Regions from separate parts of the Pseudoduganella sp. SL102 genome, predicted to be linked through region 1. Evidence: predicted binding sites of a transcription regulator. Region 1 holds the regulator's gene; each other region holds the start of a gene.

Region 1 (5,510 bases):
ATTCCGGGGTCAGACCCGGCGGGTCTGACCCCGGCCCTTCGCTGTTGGGGTGAATGCATGCGCTTTCGATGAGTCAGGTACGCTTGATCCAACGGCGGTGGGGCAGAGAAGCAGGCCTTGAAGACGGGCCTGCAAGACGGACATGAAATGACAGGAAGATAACGGAGAAGCCATGCGCAACCAGCGAACCGCACACCGCTACCGGCTGTCGATCGGCATGATACTCGCGCTGCTCGGCGCGCTGGGCTCGTTCTGGCTGCTCGAGCTGATGAACCGGGCCGGCGAGGACATGGCCGCCGGCATCAAGGTCGACGAGCCGGACAACATCGTCGAGCGCTTTTCCTACGTGCGCATGACGGAAACCGGCCAGCCCAGCTACATCGTTTCGGGCGACAGGCTGACGCACCGTCCGTCCGACGACTCGTCGGAGATCGACAATCCGGTGGTGCGCAGCCTGTCGGGCGACAAGCCGCCGATGGATATCCGCGCCCGGCATGCCCGGGTCGACCAGGACAACACACGCGTCACGCTGACGAAGGACGTGGACATCCACCGTGCCGCGTCGCCCACCACGCGCGACATGCACATGGTTACCGAGAAGCTGGTCATCTACCCGGAGGAAGACCGCATGGAAACCGACCTGCCGGTGCGCATGGAAAGCGGCGGCGCCACCGCCACCGGCATCGGCATGCAGGCCAACAATGCCACGCGCCAGGTGCAACTGGGCCGCGGCACCATCGTGTATCCGCCGCGGGCGCGGCAATGAACAAACGAACATCGAGACGAACAGCGTACAGGAATCGAAGATGAAGAAACTCATGATGGCGGCCCTCGTGCTGCTGGGCGCGGCGGGCTATGCCGCCGCCGAGAAGGCCGATTCGTACAAGCCTACCGAGATCAATTACGGCCGCCTCGACGCGGACGACGTCAAGCAGGTGTACACCTTCACCGGCGACGTGACGCTGACGCGCGGCACGCTGCGGATGAAGGCCGACAAGGCCGTGGTCACCTATTCGCCGGAGGGCTACCAGCTGGCCACGCTGACCGGCGGCGGCAAGAAGGTCGCGTTCCGCCAGAAGCGCGACGGCGAGGGCGACCAGTGGATGGAAGGCGAGGCCGACCGCATCGAATACGATGAAAAGGCCGAGCTGGTGAAGATGTATTCGAAGGCCAAGATCCGTCGCCTGGAAGGCAACAAGCCGAGCGACGAGGTGGAGGGCGAATTCATTTCCTACGACAGCCGCCGCGAGTTCTTCAGCGTGCGCAATACCAGCACCGGGGCCGACAAGCCGGGTGCCGGCCGCGGCACGATGGTGATCCAGCCCAAGCGCACCGCGCCGCCGAGCCCGGCGCCTTCCGCCACCCAATCGCCGGCCGCGCCGGCAGCGGGGAATTAAATGGCGCAGGCGCAGGAAAATTGCAGCAGCACGCTGATCGTGCGCGGCCTGCAAAAGAGCTATGGCAAGCGCCAGGTGGTGCATGACGTGTCGTTGCAGGTGGCATGCGGCGAAGTGGTCGGCCTGCTGGGGCCGAACGGTGCCGGCAAGACCACGTCGTTCTACATGATCGTGGGCCTGGTGGCGTCCGATGCCGGCACCATCGACCTCGATGGCACCGACATTTCCACCCTGCCGATCCACAAGCGTGCCACCCTCGGCCTGTCGTACCTGCCGCAGGAGGCGTCGGTGTTCCGCAAGCTGACCGTGGAAGAAAACATCCGTGCCGTGCTGGAGATCCAGAAGGTAAACGGCAAGGCGCTCACCAGGGCGGAGATCGACGAGCGGCTGAACGCGCTGCTGGCCGACCTGCAGATCGAGAAGCTGCGCGAGAACACGGCGCTGTCGCTGTCCGGCGGTGAACGGCGCCGGGTGGAGATCGCCCGCGCGCTGGCAACCAATCCCCGCTTCGTGCTGCTGGACGAGCCGTTTGCCGGCGTCGACCCGATCGCCGTGATCGAGATCCAGCGCATCGTGCGTTTCCTGAAGGAGCGCAGCATCGGCGTATTGATCACGGATCACAACGTGCGGGAAACGCTGGGCATCTGCGACCGGGCGTATATCATCAACCAGGGCAGTGTGCTGGCTTCCGGCCGGCCCGACGACATCATCGCCGACGAGTCCGTACGTCGTGTCTATCTGGGTGAACATTTCCGCATGTGAGCGGCCTTGACCAGACCTCAACCAGCTCCTAATCAGCCATGAAACAGTCCTTGCAACTGCGCACTTCCCAGCACCTCGCGCTGACGCCGCAACTGCAGCAGTCGATCCGGCTGCTGCAATTGTCCACGCTGGAGCTGCACCAGGAACTGGAACAGCTGCTGACCGATAACCCGCTGCTGGAGCGGCTCGACGATCCTCTCGACCGCTCGGTGCGCTTGCTGGCCGATGGCGCGATCAACACGACGCAAGGGGCCGGCGAGGCGCCACCGGAAGGCGGGCCGCCGCAGGATGCGCCCGCCGCGCCGGAACCCGAGCCGTTCGATGGCGGCGAGGGCGTAGGCCTCGATGCCGGCACCGGCGATACCGACTGGAGCAGCGCCGGCAGCGGCAAGGGGCCGGACGACGACGATGCCCGCCCCCAGCTGGAAGCCAGCCACCGCAGCCTGCGCGAGCACCTGATGGAGCAGATGCGCGTGACCGTGCTGGAGGCGCGCGACCGGGGCCTGGTGGAACTGATCATCGATGCGCTCGACGATAACGGCTACCTCGAGGAAAGCCTGGAAGAGATCCACGAGCGCATGCCGGAAGAGCTGGAAATCGAGATCGGAGAATTGCGCACCGCGCTCAACCTGCTGCAGAGCTTCGACCCGCCGGGCATTGGCGCGCGCAACGCTTCCGAGTGCCTGGCGCTGCAGATCCGGCGCATGCCCGGCGTGCCGCTGGTAACGCGGCGCATGGCGCTGTGCATCGTTGAAAAACACTTGCAGTGGTTTGCCCAGCGCGACTTCAACAAGCTCAAGAAGGCGCTCGACTGCGACGACGAAGACCTGCGTGAAGCACAGGCCGTGATCCGCCAATGCAACCCGCATCCGGGCGCCGCCTTCGCGGCCGACGTGTCAGACTACGTGGTACCGGATGTGGTGGTAAAGCGGGGGCGCAACGGCTGGATCGTCACGTTGAACAACGACGTGATGCCCCGCCTGCGTGTCAATGCGCTGTACGCCAGCCTGCTCAAGCAGGGCAAGGGCGAGACGCAGATGAATGCACAGCTGCAAGAAGCAAAGTGGCTGATCAAGAATATGCGCCAGCGCTTCGACACGATCCTCCGCGTGGCCCAGGCCATCGTCGAACGGCAGAAGAACTTTTTCTCGCATGGCGCGGTGGCAATGAGACCCCTTGTGTTGCGTGAAATAGCTGATACACTGGGTCTACACGAGAGTACTATCTCTCGGGTAACAACTCAAAAATATATGCTGACGCCGCATGGCATGTTTGAGTTGAAGTACTTTTTTGGCAGCCACGTTGCAACCGAAGCTGGCGGGGAAGCATCCTCGACTGCGATCCGGGCGCTGATCGTGCAATTCACAGGAGCCGAAGACCCGAAGAACCCTTTATCCGACAGTAAGATTGCGGACATGCTGGGTGAACAAGGCATGGTGATTGCGCGACGCACTGTTGCCAAATATCGCGAAGCATTGAAAATCCCCCCGGTCAGCCTCCGCAAATCGCTATAGCAGTTCGTTGCAAGCGCATTTGCAAACCCCTTTGCAAGCCCTTGCGGCAAATCCTGGTAGTGCTTGGGTTCCTCTGCGCCGCCTTGCCTGTTTTGGCGGATAACGCACGAACCTGTTATATCTTCTTTAGGAGTGTGTGTATGAATCTGACCATCAGTGGACACCATATCGACGTTACCCCTGCCATTCGCGAGTATGTGCAGAACAAGCTGGAACGCGTTAGACGCCATTTCGATCAGCTGATCGATGTAAGTGTGATCCTGAGTGTAGATAATCTCACCGAGAAAGAGAAAAGACAGAAAGCCGAAATTAATCTGCGCATGTCGGGCAAGACCGTATTCGTTGAAAGCGTCGCCCAGGATCTGTATGCGGCCATCGATACGCTGATCGACAAGCTGGACCGCCAGGTCATGAAGCACAAGGATAAAGTGCAGAACCACAACCACGAAACCATCAAGCACCTGAGCGAGGCCGAGATCCCCGCATCGCCCGCATAACGACGGACGCAGGGCGCGGTGGCAGAACTGCTCCAGTTCTGCTACCGCTGCAACCGCTACAACAGAAGGGCGCGCGATGCGCCCTTTGTTACGTCCGGGTCCAAGGTTTACGCCACACACGCCGCATCCATGGCTAGAATGAGGCCAATAACGACAACGATGCGAGACACCATGACCGACCACGTCCATACCAAGGTGCGTAACGGCACCGGCTTCATCACGCTCGACCGGCCCAGGACATTGAACTCGCTGTCACTCGACATGATCCGGGCGATCACCGGCGCGTTGCTGGCCTGGCGCGACGACGATGACATCGCGGCCGTAGTCATCCGCAGCAGCACCGACAAGGCGCTGTGCGCCGGCGGCGACATCCGCTTCTTCCATGCCGCCGGCCGTGCCACTCCGCAGGGCGGCAGCGCCCAGGTCGAGGATTTCTTCACCGAGGAATATGCGCTGAACTACCTGGTGCACTGCTTCCCGAAGCCGTACGTGGCCATGATGGATGGCGTGGTGATGGGCGGCGGCATGGGCATTGCGCAGGGCGGCCCGCAATGCGGCGTGCGCGTGGTAACCGACCGCACCCGGCTGGCGATGCCCGAGGTGAACATCGGGCTGTTCCCGGACGTGGGCGGCAGTTATTTCCTGTCGCGCGCGCCCGGCAAGCTGGGCCTTTATCTCGCGCTGACGGCGCTGGCGATCGGCGCCGCCGATGCGCTGTACTGCGGGCTGGCCGACCATTATGTTCCTGCCGCCGAGCTGCCGCTGCTGGCCGACCTGGTCGGCTCCACGGCGGGTGCCGGGCTGCGCGAAGCGGTCGCCATGTTCGCCCGGCCGCTGCGCGGCGAGGCGGGGCCGTCGGAGCTGCAGGCGCACCGTGCGCTGATCGACGACCATTTCGCGCACCGCTCGGTGGCCGGCATCGTTGCTTCGCTGCGCCGCGACGATCATCCGTTCGCGCAGAACGCACTGGCCGCGATCGCGCGGCGTTCCCCGTTGATGCAGTGCGTGACAGCCGAGATGCTGCGGCGTGGCGCCACGATGGGGATCGCCGATTGCCTGCGCATGGAGCGCAACCTGGTGCGCCGTGCGTTCGAACATGGCGAAGTCATCGAAGGCGTGCGTGCGCTGGCGATCGACAAGGACCATGCGCCCCGCTGGAATCCGCCATCGCTCGAGGAGGTAAGCGATGACACCGTGGCCCGCTTCTTCGAGCCCGCATGGCCCGCATGGGCCCATCCGTTGCGCCACCTGTGAGCCTGCCATGAAACGCCGTGATTTCCTTGCTTTGCCTGCCGCCGCCGCCACTGTGCTTGCGCTGCCCGCATGGGCCCATGATGCAC
Region 2 (5,510 bases), 1.9 Mb from region 1:
GGCCCCGCCAGCCGTGCCGACTTCCACCGCTACGTCAGCGAGCTGCGCCTGACCGACCGCTACCCTGGCTTCCAGGCGATCCAGTGGGTGCTGCGCGTGCCGGAAGCGGAGCTGGCCGGGCACGTGGCCGGCGTGCGGGCCGATACCGGCGTGCTGCCGGGCGGCTATCCCGGCTACCGCATCCATCCCACGATCGTGCGCGGCGAGCATTTCCCGATCGTCTACAACGAACCGATGGCCGGCAATGAAAACGCCTTCGGGCTGGACCTGGCGGCGCTGCCGGCCCACCTGCGGGCGCTGGAACTGGGGCGCGACACCGGCGAGCTGGTGGCCACCGAACGCATCACGCTGGTGCAGGATGCCAGCGGCCAGCCCGGCTTCATTGCCCGCCTGCCGGTCTACCGCAAGAATGCCCTGCTCGACACGGTGGAGCAGCGCCACGCGGCGCTGGTGGGCTTCGTGGCGATCGTGTTCCGCATGACGGACCTGATGCGCGAAGTGATCGATCCGCAGATGCTGGGCCACCTGCACGTGGTGATCCACGATACCGGTTACATGCAGGACGATGCCGGGCTCGCGCCGGCCATCGATGGCCTGCTGTTCGACAGTGCCGGAAAGCTGGGCGGCAGGCGCGAAGCACGCACCACGGTGCCCGGGCTGCTGTCGAAGGTAGTGCTGAACGTGGGCCAGCGCCGCTGGCTGGTGCAGGTGGCCGGCTACGATGGCGCGCGCTACGGCCGCGACGAGGGCACGATCTGGCTGATCGGCGGCTGCGGCTTCCTGATCAGTGCGCTCATCGGCGTGCTGCTCGTCACGCTGCAGCGGCGCCGGGCGCTGGCGCAGACGCTGCGCGCCGCGCTGGAAGAGCAGGGCGCCCTGCAGGACAGCGCCGTGGTCGGCATCGGCCTGTTTTCCGATGGCCGCATCATCCGCTGCAACCGCGGCATGGAAGAGATGCTGGGCTATCCGCACGGGGCGCTGGCGGGACGGCCTACGGCCACGCTGGTGCAGCACGGGCACGCGGGGCCGGATCCCTTCGTATGCGGCCCGGGCGGCCAGCGCATGCACCGCGAACTGGAGCTGGCGCGGCGCGACGGCGGCAGCATGTGGTGCATCGTCAACGGGCGGATGCTGGACCGGCAGGCCCCCGACAAGGGTTGCGTATGGGTGCTGTGCGACATTAGCGACCGGCGCCGCACCGAGGCGGCGCTCGGCAACAGCCTGGCCGAGCTGGCGCGGCAGAAGGCGCAGGTGGACGCGGCGCACCGCGAACTGTCCGATGCGCTGGACCGCCTGCGGCAGGCCCAGGATACCCTGGTCACGTCCGAGAAGATGGCCTCGCTGGGGGCGCTGGTGGCGGGCATCGCGCATGAACTGAATACGCCGATCGGCAACAGCCTGCTGACGGCGACCGCGCTGGGCGACATGGTGACGGATTTCCGGCGCCAGCTGGACGGCCCGGGCGTGCGGCGCTCGGCGCTGGAAGCGCACCTCGACGATGCGAAGACCGCCTGCGGCATCATCGCCGGCTCGCTCGGCAAGGCGGCCGACCTGATCACCTCGTTCAAGCAGGTGGCGGTGGACCAGGCATCCGACCAGCGCCGCCCGTTCGCCCTGGCCGACGTGGTGCGCGACACGCTGGCCACGTTCGCCGCGCAGCTGCGCCGCGCCGGCTGTGCCGCCCGGGTCGACGTGCCGGACAGCCTCGACTTCGATTCCTACCCGGGCAGCGTGAGCCAGGTGCTCAGCAACCTGATCAACAACGCGCTGCTGCACGCCTTCGAGGGCCGGCCGCATGGGCTGGTCACCATCGCCGCCCGCCCGCTCGGCGAGGACATGGCCGAACTGCGCTTCACCGACGATGGCGTAGGCATGAGCGACCGCACGCTGCACCAGATCTACGACCCCTTCTTCACCACCAGGATGGGGCAGGGCGGTTCAGGGCTGGGCATGAACATCGTCTACAACATCGTCACGGGCATCCTGAAGGGCACCATTCGCGTGGAATCCACCCCGGGCAGCGGGACCGCCGTGGTGATCACGCTGCCCCGTTCGGTGACGCGGGCCCAGGCCGCCTAGGCCCCGTAACGCACCACGGACAGGCGCACGCTCCCGGATGGGGGCCGATCATCGTGCAGGGCCGCGGAACGCACCGCCGTCGGGCAGCGGCCGAACGGACTTTGTTCGGCGCGGTGCGCCGCCATCGCGCACGGCGGTCCCGGCTGGTGCAGCGCCGCACCAGCGCATGGCGTGGCGGCCCAACTTCGTGCGCTTTGCCCTGTGCCGCCCGGGCGCTGGCCGGGCGTTCCTTCCCTGCCGGGCAAGCACCGCCTGCCCCTCCCATGGTTCTGGCCCGCTTCTTGCTCATCCTGAGGTATTCCACACATAAGAGCGCAAGCTCACCGACCGAACCTAAGGAGAAGCAAGCATGGCATACCTGGTCCCAACCGAATTCGTGACCAAGATGGTGGACGCGGGCGAATCGAAAATCTACATGGCCACCCGCGACGCGCTGATCCGTGCCTACATGGCCGGCGCGATCCTGGCGCTGGCGGCCGTGTTCGCCGTCAGCTGCACGGTCGCCACCGGCATCCCGCTGGTCGGCGCCATGCTGTTCCCCGTGGGCTTCTGCATGCTGTACCTGATGGGCTTCGACCTGCTCACCGGCGTGTTCGTGCTGACGCCGCTGGCCTGGATCGACCGCCGCCCCGGCGTGACGATCCCCCGCATCCTGAAACACTGGGGCATCGTCTTCCTCGGCAATTTCCTGGGCGCCTTCACGGTGGCCGTGCTGATGGCCTACATGTTCACCTTCGGCTTCAACACCGATGGCGGCAAGATCGCCCAGACCGTGGCCCACATCGGCGAAAACCGGACCACCGGCTACGCCGCCTACGGCGCGGCCGGCATGCTGACCCTGTTCATCCGCGGCATGCTGTGCAACTGGATGGTATCGATGGGCGTGGTCGGCGCGATGGTCTCGACCACCGTGGGCGGCAAGGTGCTGGCGATGTGGATGCCGATCATGCTGTTCTTCTTCATGGCCTTCGAGCACTCGGTGGTGAACATGTTCCTGTTCCCGTTCGGCATGATGATGGGCGGTAATTTTACGGTGATGGATTACCTGATCTGGAACGAGATCCCGACCGTGCTGGGCAACCTGGTGGGCGGCCTGGCCTTCACCGGCCTCACGCTGTACTCCACGCACGTGCGCACCGGCGCAAAACGGAAATTCAACTAAGGTAAATGCAACTGAGGCAAAGCCAGCCGAGGTAAATTCAACCGAGGTCACTCCAACTGAATGCAAGCCAGCCGCCTGCATCGTCGACCCAGGATGCCGGCCGCCCGCGCGGCCGGCATCCTTCTCTTACCATGCCCACCCGACTGACGCTGTCCATCGGCCAGCACACGGATGCCGGCCGCAAGGCCGTCAACCAGGACTTCCACGGCAGCTATGTGCCGCACGAGCCGCAGCTGTCGGTCAAGGGCGCCGCGCTGGCGGTGGCCGACGGCATCGGCAGCAGCGATGTCAGCCACATCGCCAGCGAAACGGCGGTGGCCGCCTTCCTCGAGGATTACTACTGCACCTCCGATGCCTGGTCGGTGAAGACGTCCGTCGAGCGCGTGCTGGCGGCCACCAACTCCTGGCTGTATGCCCAGACCCAGCAGGGCCAGGGGCGCTACGACAAGGACCGCGGCTACGTGTGCACGCTGTCGGCGATGGTGATCAAGTCGAACACCGCGCACCTGTTCCACATCGGCGATACGCGCATCAGCCGCGTGCATGCGGGTCCGCAAGGGTGCGCGCTGGAGCCGCTGACGACGGACCATCGCGTGTGGGTGTCGCCCGGGCAGAGCTACCTGGCGCGCGCGCTGGGCGTCGACGCGCACCTCGAGATCGATTACCGCGCGGTGGAAGTGCGGCCGGGCGACCTGTTCATGCTGGCCAGCGACGGCGTGCACGAATACGTGTCCGCGGCCGAAGTGAGCGAGGCACTGTCGTCCGGGGCCGACCTGAACGAAGCGGCAAGGCTGCTGGTGGCGCGCGCGCTGGCCAACGGCAGCGGCGACAATCTCACCGTGCAGCTGGTGCGCGTGGAAACGCTGCAGGCGCACGCGGCGGACGAACTGCTGCAGCGCATGGCCGAACTGCCATTCCCCCCGCTGTTCGAACCGCGCAGCGAATTCGACGGCTACCGCATCATGCGCACGCTGCACGGCAGCAGCCGCAGCCACATCTACCTGGCGCTCGACGTGGCCAGCGGCGAATCCGTGGCGATCAAGACGCCGTCCATCGACCTGCGCGGCGACCCCGCCTACCTGGAACGCTTCCTGATGGAAGAATGGATCGCCCGGCGCATCGTCAGTCCGCATGTCAGCGAACCGGTGGTGCACGAGCGGCAGCGCAGCTATGTCTACCTGGTCACCGAATACATCGAAGGCGTGACGCTGGCACAATGGCTGCGCGACCGGGGCAAGCCGGAACTGGACGCGGCGCGCGGCATCGTTGCCCAGGTGGCGAAGGGCTTGCGCGCCTTCCACCGGCTGGAAATGCTGCACCAGGATATCCGTCCCGAAAACGTGATGATCGACCGCAGCGGCACCGCCAAGATCATCGACTTCGGCTCGGCCAGCGTGGCCGGCGTGCTGGAGATGGCGCCCGAGGTGCCCGGCTTCACGCTGGCCGGCGCGGCGCTGTATGCCGCTCCGGAGTACTTCCTGGGCGAGCAGGGCACCGTGCGTTCCGACGTGTTTTCCCTGGGCGTGCTGGCCTACCACATGCTCACCGGGCACCTGCCGTACGGCGTGCAGATCCCGCAGGCCAAGACGCGCGCCGCGCAGCGCAAGCTGGTGTATGTACCGGCGCGCGAGCATGACCGGACCATCCCCGCCTGGGTCGATGCCGCCATCGAGAAGGCGGTGCAGGTCGACCCCGGCAAGCGCTACGCCGATGTCGACGAATTCGTCTACGACCTGCACCAGCCGAACCGCGCCTTCCTCGAGCGCACCCGGCCGCCGCTGATCGAGCGCAGCCCGGTGGCCTTCTGGAAGGGCGTGTCGTTCCTGCTGCTGGCGGCCCTCGTGGTGGACCTGGCGCTGCGGCGCTGAGACGCCAGGGAAGCTAGTCCAGCCGTTCCACCGAGTCGTAGCGCGGCGTCGCATCCTCGTGGAACAGGTCGCCGAGGTATTCGGCCAGGTCGGCGTCGGCAATATCTTTCGGCACGATGAAATCGGCCGGCCTTCGCTTGCCTTCGGGGCCAAGATAAAACGCCCGCCGTGACCCCGGCCGGCCTGTCACGGCCACCAGCTTGCCGAATACTTTGAAGCGAAATTCATCCATTGCAGCTCCATTGTCTGCCCGAAAGCTTCCTCAAGCCCGGGATGCCGGTTCCATGTCTTGATGTGATGAGAAGCATTCCCACCAGGATGCCTCATTCGCATGGTGCCGCCGCTCATCGCGGATCACTCATTGCAAATCACTCATTGCAAATCACTATAAGCCAGGTACA
Region 3 (5,510 bases), 1.9 Mb from region 1:
GAGGCGAGAATAAAAGCGGCCGCCCAGCGCCGCCTCGAGCGGCGCGGGGTCGGCTTCGAGGGCCGCCAGCCAGGCCTCGACATCCGGCGCGACCGGCCCGGGCGCGGCGATGCGGCCGTGCCAGTACGGCGCGTTCGCGTCCAGCAGGTCGGGGGCGTCGAGCAGCCACGCCAGCGCCCGCACGTGCGGGCGCGTCAGGTGCCGCCAGCGGCGCTCGAAGCGCGCCTGGTACGTCGCTCCTGTGGCGGACTCAGCGGCGACCGGCATGGGCGGAACGCGCCAGGCACAGGTCGGCCCACGCCCTGGCCTTGTCTTCCGGCTTCTTCAGCAGGTCGGCCGGGTGGAACGTGGCGACGACAGGCAGTTCGCCACCCGGGTGGTCGTAGCGCAGCACCTTGCCGCGCGCGGCCATGCCGAGCAGGCCCTTGGCCGTCACGCCGCCCAGGGTGAGCGCCAGGCCCGCGCCCGTCAGCGCCAGCTCGCGCTGCAGGTACGGGCGGCAGGCGGCCAGTTCGTCGGCCGCGGGCAGGCGGTCGGCGCCATCATCGGCCACCGGGCGGCATTTCACCAGCGTGGTCACATAGGCGCCCCGCACCACCGACAGGTCCACGGCGCGCAGCATGTTGTGCAGCAGCTGGCCAGGCGGCCCGGCGAACGGCTGCTCCGCCTTCTCGTCGGCGGGCGTGGGCGCGAGGCCCAGCACGAGCCAGCGCGCGCGTTCGTCGCCATGGCCCGGCACGGCTGCGCGGCGCGTCTCGCACAGCCGGCAGCGCGTGCAGCCGCGCACGGCGGCCTGCAGTTCCGGCCAGTCCATCGCGGCGATTTCCTCGTCGGTGGCGGCGCCGCGCTGGGGCGCACGCCGCGGTCTGGCTGAAGACTCCGGTACGGCCGGCACGGCATCGAACCACGAGGTGTCTTCTCCGCTTTGCGGCGCCTCGGCCTTCGCGCGCGGCGGCGCCGGCTGCTTCAGCGTCGGCGCTTTCGGCGGCGGTGCCGGCGCGTTGTCGAACCAGGCGGTATCGCCGTCGCTCGTTGCGGCGGGCGGCGCGGCCGGGCGCGGCGGCGGCGAATCCGGTACGGCCGGCGCGACGGGGGCAGGCGTGGTATCCGCACGGGCCACCGTTTCACGGACCACCGGCGCCGGCGCGGCCGGTTCATGAGCGAACGGGATGGCGGCGACCGGCGCTTCGACGGCTGCCGGCTGTTCCTCGATGGCCGGCACCGGCGCTGCTTCGGCCACGGCTTCGGCAACATCATGCACGCGGTCGCGCAACAGCCAGCGCGGCCCGACGCCCATCTCCTGGAGGAATGCGCTGCTGCGCTGTGTCAGGCTCATAGCACGATCCGCATCACGATGGCATCCTCGCGCTTGCCGTCGGCGGCCGGGTAATACCCTTTGCGGCGGCCGATCTCGGCGAAGCCGTAGCGGCGGTAGATGTCGAGCGCGCGCACGTTCGACGGGCGCACTTCCAGCAGCATCGATTCCATGCCGAGGCCGCGCGCGCAGGCGGCGGACTGGTTCAGCAGGAAGCGCCCCAGGCCCTTGCCCTGCCAGCGCGCCGCCACCGCCACGTTCAGCAGGTGCGCCTCGTCGACGACGGCCATCACGAGGAAGTAGCCGATCAGTTCGCGCAGCGGGTCGCGCAGCACCCACGCGTGGTAGCCGTTCTTCAACGAATCGGCGAAATTGGTGCGTGTCCACGGATGCGGGTACACGTCGTGCTCGACCGCCACCACATCGTCCAGGTCCGCCGGCCGCATCGGTTCGTAGACCAGCCGCGCCAGGTCCCACGTGGGCTGCCGCGTCATGCCTTCACCCCGCCCTGCGCCTCGTTGATGACCGCCCGTTCGGCCTTCGTGTACGCCACCTTGTTGCGCAGGTAAAGCGGCTGCGCTTCGGCGGCCGGCACGCCCCGCCCGGCCGCGAAGGCGGCGGCTCCCAGGCGGGCCACCTGTTCGGCGTGCGGCAGCACGGCCGTATCGGCACCGGATGCAAACGGCCGGCCGGCGAAGGCTTCCGCGTAGGCCGTGAAGCCGTTGCCGCAGGCAAGCGGCGCACCGTGCGGCGCCACGCCCGCCGGGGCCGACAATGTGGCCGGCACGACAGGCACAGGCAACCGCGTGCCCGCGGCGCCAGGCAGCGCGTCGCCGAACCGGTATTGCGCCCAGTACACCTCGTTCATCCGCGCATCGAGCACCGCCAGCACATCGGCGGCGCCGTGGCGCTCGTGGCAGGCCAGCGCCATGGCGTCGAGCGTCACCACCGGCACCAGCGGCAGGCTGGCGCCGAAGCCGAGGCCCTGGGCAATGCCGCAGGCGGTGCGCACACCGGTAAACGAACCGGGCCCGGCGCCGTAGGCGATCGCGTCGCAATCGGCCAGGGCGATGCCTGCCTCGGCCAATAATTGCTGCACCATGGGCAGCAGCGAGGCCGAGTGCGTGCGCACGCCGTCCGAGCTGCGCGAGCTCAGGCGGCCGCCGTGCAGCAGCGCGCAGGAAGCCAGTTCGGAGGATGTTTCAAGGGCAAGGATGGTGGGGGAAGACTTGGACATGGGCGGTATTTTACCTTGCGCGGCGGCGGCGGCCCAGCCATCGCAGGCACGGCAGCCGCCCGGCCGACGCTGTACAATGCGGCCATGCACAGCACAACCCTACACGCCGACAACCGCGCCGAGGTGGCCGCCGCGCTGGCGCAGGACCGCCTGGTCGTGGCCTGCCTGTGCGCCGCCTGGTGCGGCACCTGCTCCAGCTACCGCGCCGCCTTCGAGGAACTGGCCGCGCGCCATCCCGGAAAATATTTCCTGTGGGTCGACATCGAAGACCACGCCGACCTGGTGGGCGACCTCGATGTGGAAAACTTTCCTACCCTGCTGATCCAGCACCATGAAACGGTGGCGTTCTTCGGCACGATGCTGCCCGACCCGAACGTGGCCAGCCGGCTGATCGACACGATCGCCGCCACCAGCGACGCGGAACTGGACCGCCAGGCCGGCAGCACCGCCGAGCGCCGCCAGTGGCAGAAGACCTGCAACCTGCGCCAGCTGATGGGCACCGGCTGACGCAGTGCCTCCCGGGCGCGACGCATTGCCTGCCGGGCACCAGCCGGCACCCGCGGCCGGCTCCGGCCGAGGCACTGCCGCTTTCCGTCATGACCTCCTGCGACGCACCGCCACCATGATGACCAGCGCCAGCGCGCTCAACGCCAGCGCGGACGGTTCGGGAACCTGCACCACGGCGGCCGACAGCCAGGCGCCCGCCTCGCCGAAGCGGTACGGCGCACAGTTCGCGCACTCGAGGTAGCCGTGCTGTCCGGTAAAGAGCGGTTCCTGCGAAAACAGTTCCTGGTGCGCCGCCGGCGTGTCGAGCGCATCTAGGCTGGCAAGGCCCAGGCGCAGGTTCCAGTTGCCTGTCCAGAAGGTGATCATCTGAAAATTCGTGTCGACCGTCGTCAATCCCAAGGGATCGTCGCTGGTGTAGGTATTGCCGAAGAACAGGCCCGTCGTCGTGGCGATGTTCCAGGCGGTGACCCGGTTCGTGGTCTCCTCCCAGGTGAACGTCCCCGAGGCCGTGGCACCATCCGTAAAGTTGAAATTGTTCAGTGTCCAGATCACGGACGCCTGGGCAGTGCCGGCCGAGGTGCCGATCAGGGCAGCGAATGCCAGCAGCCGGGCGGCGCGGGACAGCTTCGTGAATACATGCATGGGATTCCCCTTGAGATTGGACAAGGGAAAGAACGAGCAACACGCATGCCAGCATTTCAGCTTGATTGATTTCAAAGACCTATCGCTGAAACGCGACGCGGATGTAAAGAAATTCGACACACGCTGCCTTGCCGCACGCGCTGTCAGGGCAAGCGCCGCGCATGAGCAGGCGTGTTCCGCCGGCTTCACGCCCCGGGCGCCACTTTCCTGACGTACGTGTCGGTCGCCGACAATGCCACGCCGTCCGCCGCGCGCAGTGCCAGCTCCCCCACCGGCTCGCCGGTATCGCGCCGCACCAGCACGGAATGCGGCTCGCCGGGCGCGAACAGGTGGCGCTCGCCCCACCGGCGCAGCGCGACGATCACGGGAAACAGGTCCTGGCCCTTCGCGGTCAGCACATATTCCTGGTATGCCGAACCATCCGATGCCGGCTGGCTGGCGAGGATACCTTCCTCCACCAGCATGCGCAGCCGGTCGGCCAGGATATTGCGCGCCACGCCGAGGCCGCGCTGGAAATCGCCGAAGCGGCGCACGCCGTCGAACGCGTCCCGCACGATCAGCAATGCCCACCGGTCGCCGACCAGGTCCACGCCGCGTGCCACGGGGCACGGCTCCGCCCGCTCATTGTGCTTCCTCGCCATTGCCACCCCCTCCAGTGGTTGCATTTTAAAACTACAACGCGTACGCTTCAACCAGTTTTATTTTGCAACCACTTTGGAGGTGCCATGTCTTTTTCCACCGCCCGCCTGGCGCTGCTCGCGGCATCGGCCGCCCTGTGCGTCGCCAATGTCTACTACGCGCAACCGCTGCTCGACCTGATCGCCGCCGACCTGGCGCTCGACCGCGCGGCGGCCGGCGCCATCGTCACGGCCACGCAGGCGGGCAGCGTGCTCGCGCTGCTGTTCCTCGTGCCGCTGGGCGACCGCTTCGACCGGCGCCGCCTGTTGATGGCGCAGCTCGGCGCGCTGGCCCTCGCGCTGGCCGGCATCTGGGCGGCGCAGCGCCCCGGGCCGCTGCTGGCGGCGATGCTGCTGGCGGGCTTGCTGGGCACGGCCATGACGCAGGGCCTGATCGCCTGCGTGGCGGCCAGCGCGGCGGACGCCGAGCGTGGCCGCGTCGTCGGTGCCGTACAGGGTGGCGTGGTACTCGGGCTGCTGGGCGCGCGCGTGGTGGCCGGCGCGATCGCCGACCTGGCGGGCTGGCGCACCGTGTATGCGGTATCCGCCGCGGCGACGGTGCTGCTGGCCGCCGTGCTGTGGCGCGCGCTGCCGGCCGTGCCGCCGCCATCCCGGCCATTGCCATACCGGCAGCTGATCGGCTCGATGGCGGCGCTGTTGCGCAGCGACCGGGTCCTGCGCCAGCGCGGCATCATCGCGCTGCTGATGTTCGCGGTGTTCAACATCTTCTGGAGCGCCCTGGCACTGGAACTGGCCGGCCCGCCCCACGCGCTGCCCCACACCGCGATCGGCGCGTTCGGGCTGGTGGGATTGATCGGTGCGCTGGGCGCCATGCGCGCGGGCCGCCTGGCCGATCGCGGCCACGGCGACCGCACCACCGGCGCGGCGCTCTTGCTGCTGTGCGCGGCATGGCTGCCGCTGGCCTTCACGCCCGCATCGCTGGTGGCGCTGGCTGCCGGCATCGTCGCGCTCGACCTGGCGGTGCAGGCGCTGCACGTGACCAACCAGAGCCTGATCCTGCGCACCGGCGTGGCGCCCAGCCGGATGATCGGCTGCTACATGCTGTTCTATGCGGCCGGCAGCGGCGCCGGCGCGCTGGCCGCCACCGCCACGCATGCGGCCGGCGGCTGGC

The links. Region 1 encodes sigma-54, which starts transcription at its own class of promoters, with help from an activator protein. Its sites were predicted from a motif close to TGGCANGNAANCTGCTTT; they were not measured.
Region 2: OU994_RS27560 (formate/nitrite transporter family protein) is a predicted target of sigma-54. The motif match lies at 2,350-2,367, and genes of this name have one in related genera.
Region 3: OU994_RS12505 (PEP-CTERM sorting domain-containing protein) is a predicted target of sigma-54. The motif match lies at 3,735-3,752, and genes of this name have one in related genera.

Annotation. Positions count from the first base shown of each region.
Region 1 is NZ_CP115554.1:976,870-982,379, forward strand. It holds gene lptC (LPS export ABC transporter periplasmic protein LptC) at 173-766, shown strand; gene lptA (lipopolysaccharide transport periplasmic protein LptA) at 807-1,397, shown strand; gene lptB (LPS export ABC transporter ATP-binding protein) at 1,398-2,159, shown strand; gene OU994_RS04170 (RNA polymerase factor sigma-54) at 2,198-3,673, shown strand; gene hpf (ribosome hibernation-promoting factor, HPF/YfiA family) at 3,814-4,170, shown strand; gene OU994_RS04180 (enoyl-CoA hydratase/isomerase family protein) at 4,342-5,424, shown strand; gene OU994_RS04185 (amidohydrolase family protein) at 5,432-5,510, shown strand, end outside.
Region 2 is NZ_CP115554.1:6,503,300-6,508,809, reverse strand. It holds gene OU994_RS27565 (CHASE domain-containing protein) at 1-2,079, shown strand, start outside; gene OU994_RS27560 (formate/nitrite transporter family protein) at 2,429-3,241, shown strand; gene OU994_RS27555 (bifunctional protein-serine/threonine kinase/phosphatase) at 3,373-5,109, shown strand; gene OU994_RS27550 (hypothetical protein) at 5,123-5,341, opposite strand.
Region 3 is NZ_CP115554.1:2,923,758-2,929,267, reverse strand. It holds gene OU994_RS12530 (DUF1853 family protein) at 1-267, opposite strand, end outside; gene OU994_RS12525 (uracil-DNA glycosylase family protein) at 251-1,336, opposite strand; gene rimI (ribosomal protein S18-alanine N-acetyltransferase) at 1,333-1,809, opposite strand; gene tsaB (tRNA (adenosine(37)-N6)-threonylcarbamoyltransferase complex dimerization subunit type 1 TsaB) at 1,806-2,552, opposite strand; gene OU994_RS12510 (thioredoxin family protein) at 2,637-3,059, shown strand; gene OU994_RS12505 (PEP-CTERM sorting domain-containing protein) at 3,147-3,701, opposite strand; gene OU994_RS12500 (helix-turn-helix domain-containing protein) at 3,887-4,342, opposite strand; gene OU994_RS12495 (MFS transporter) at 4,427-5,510, shown strand, end outside.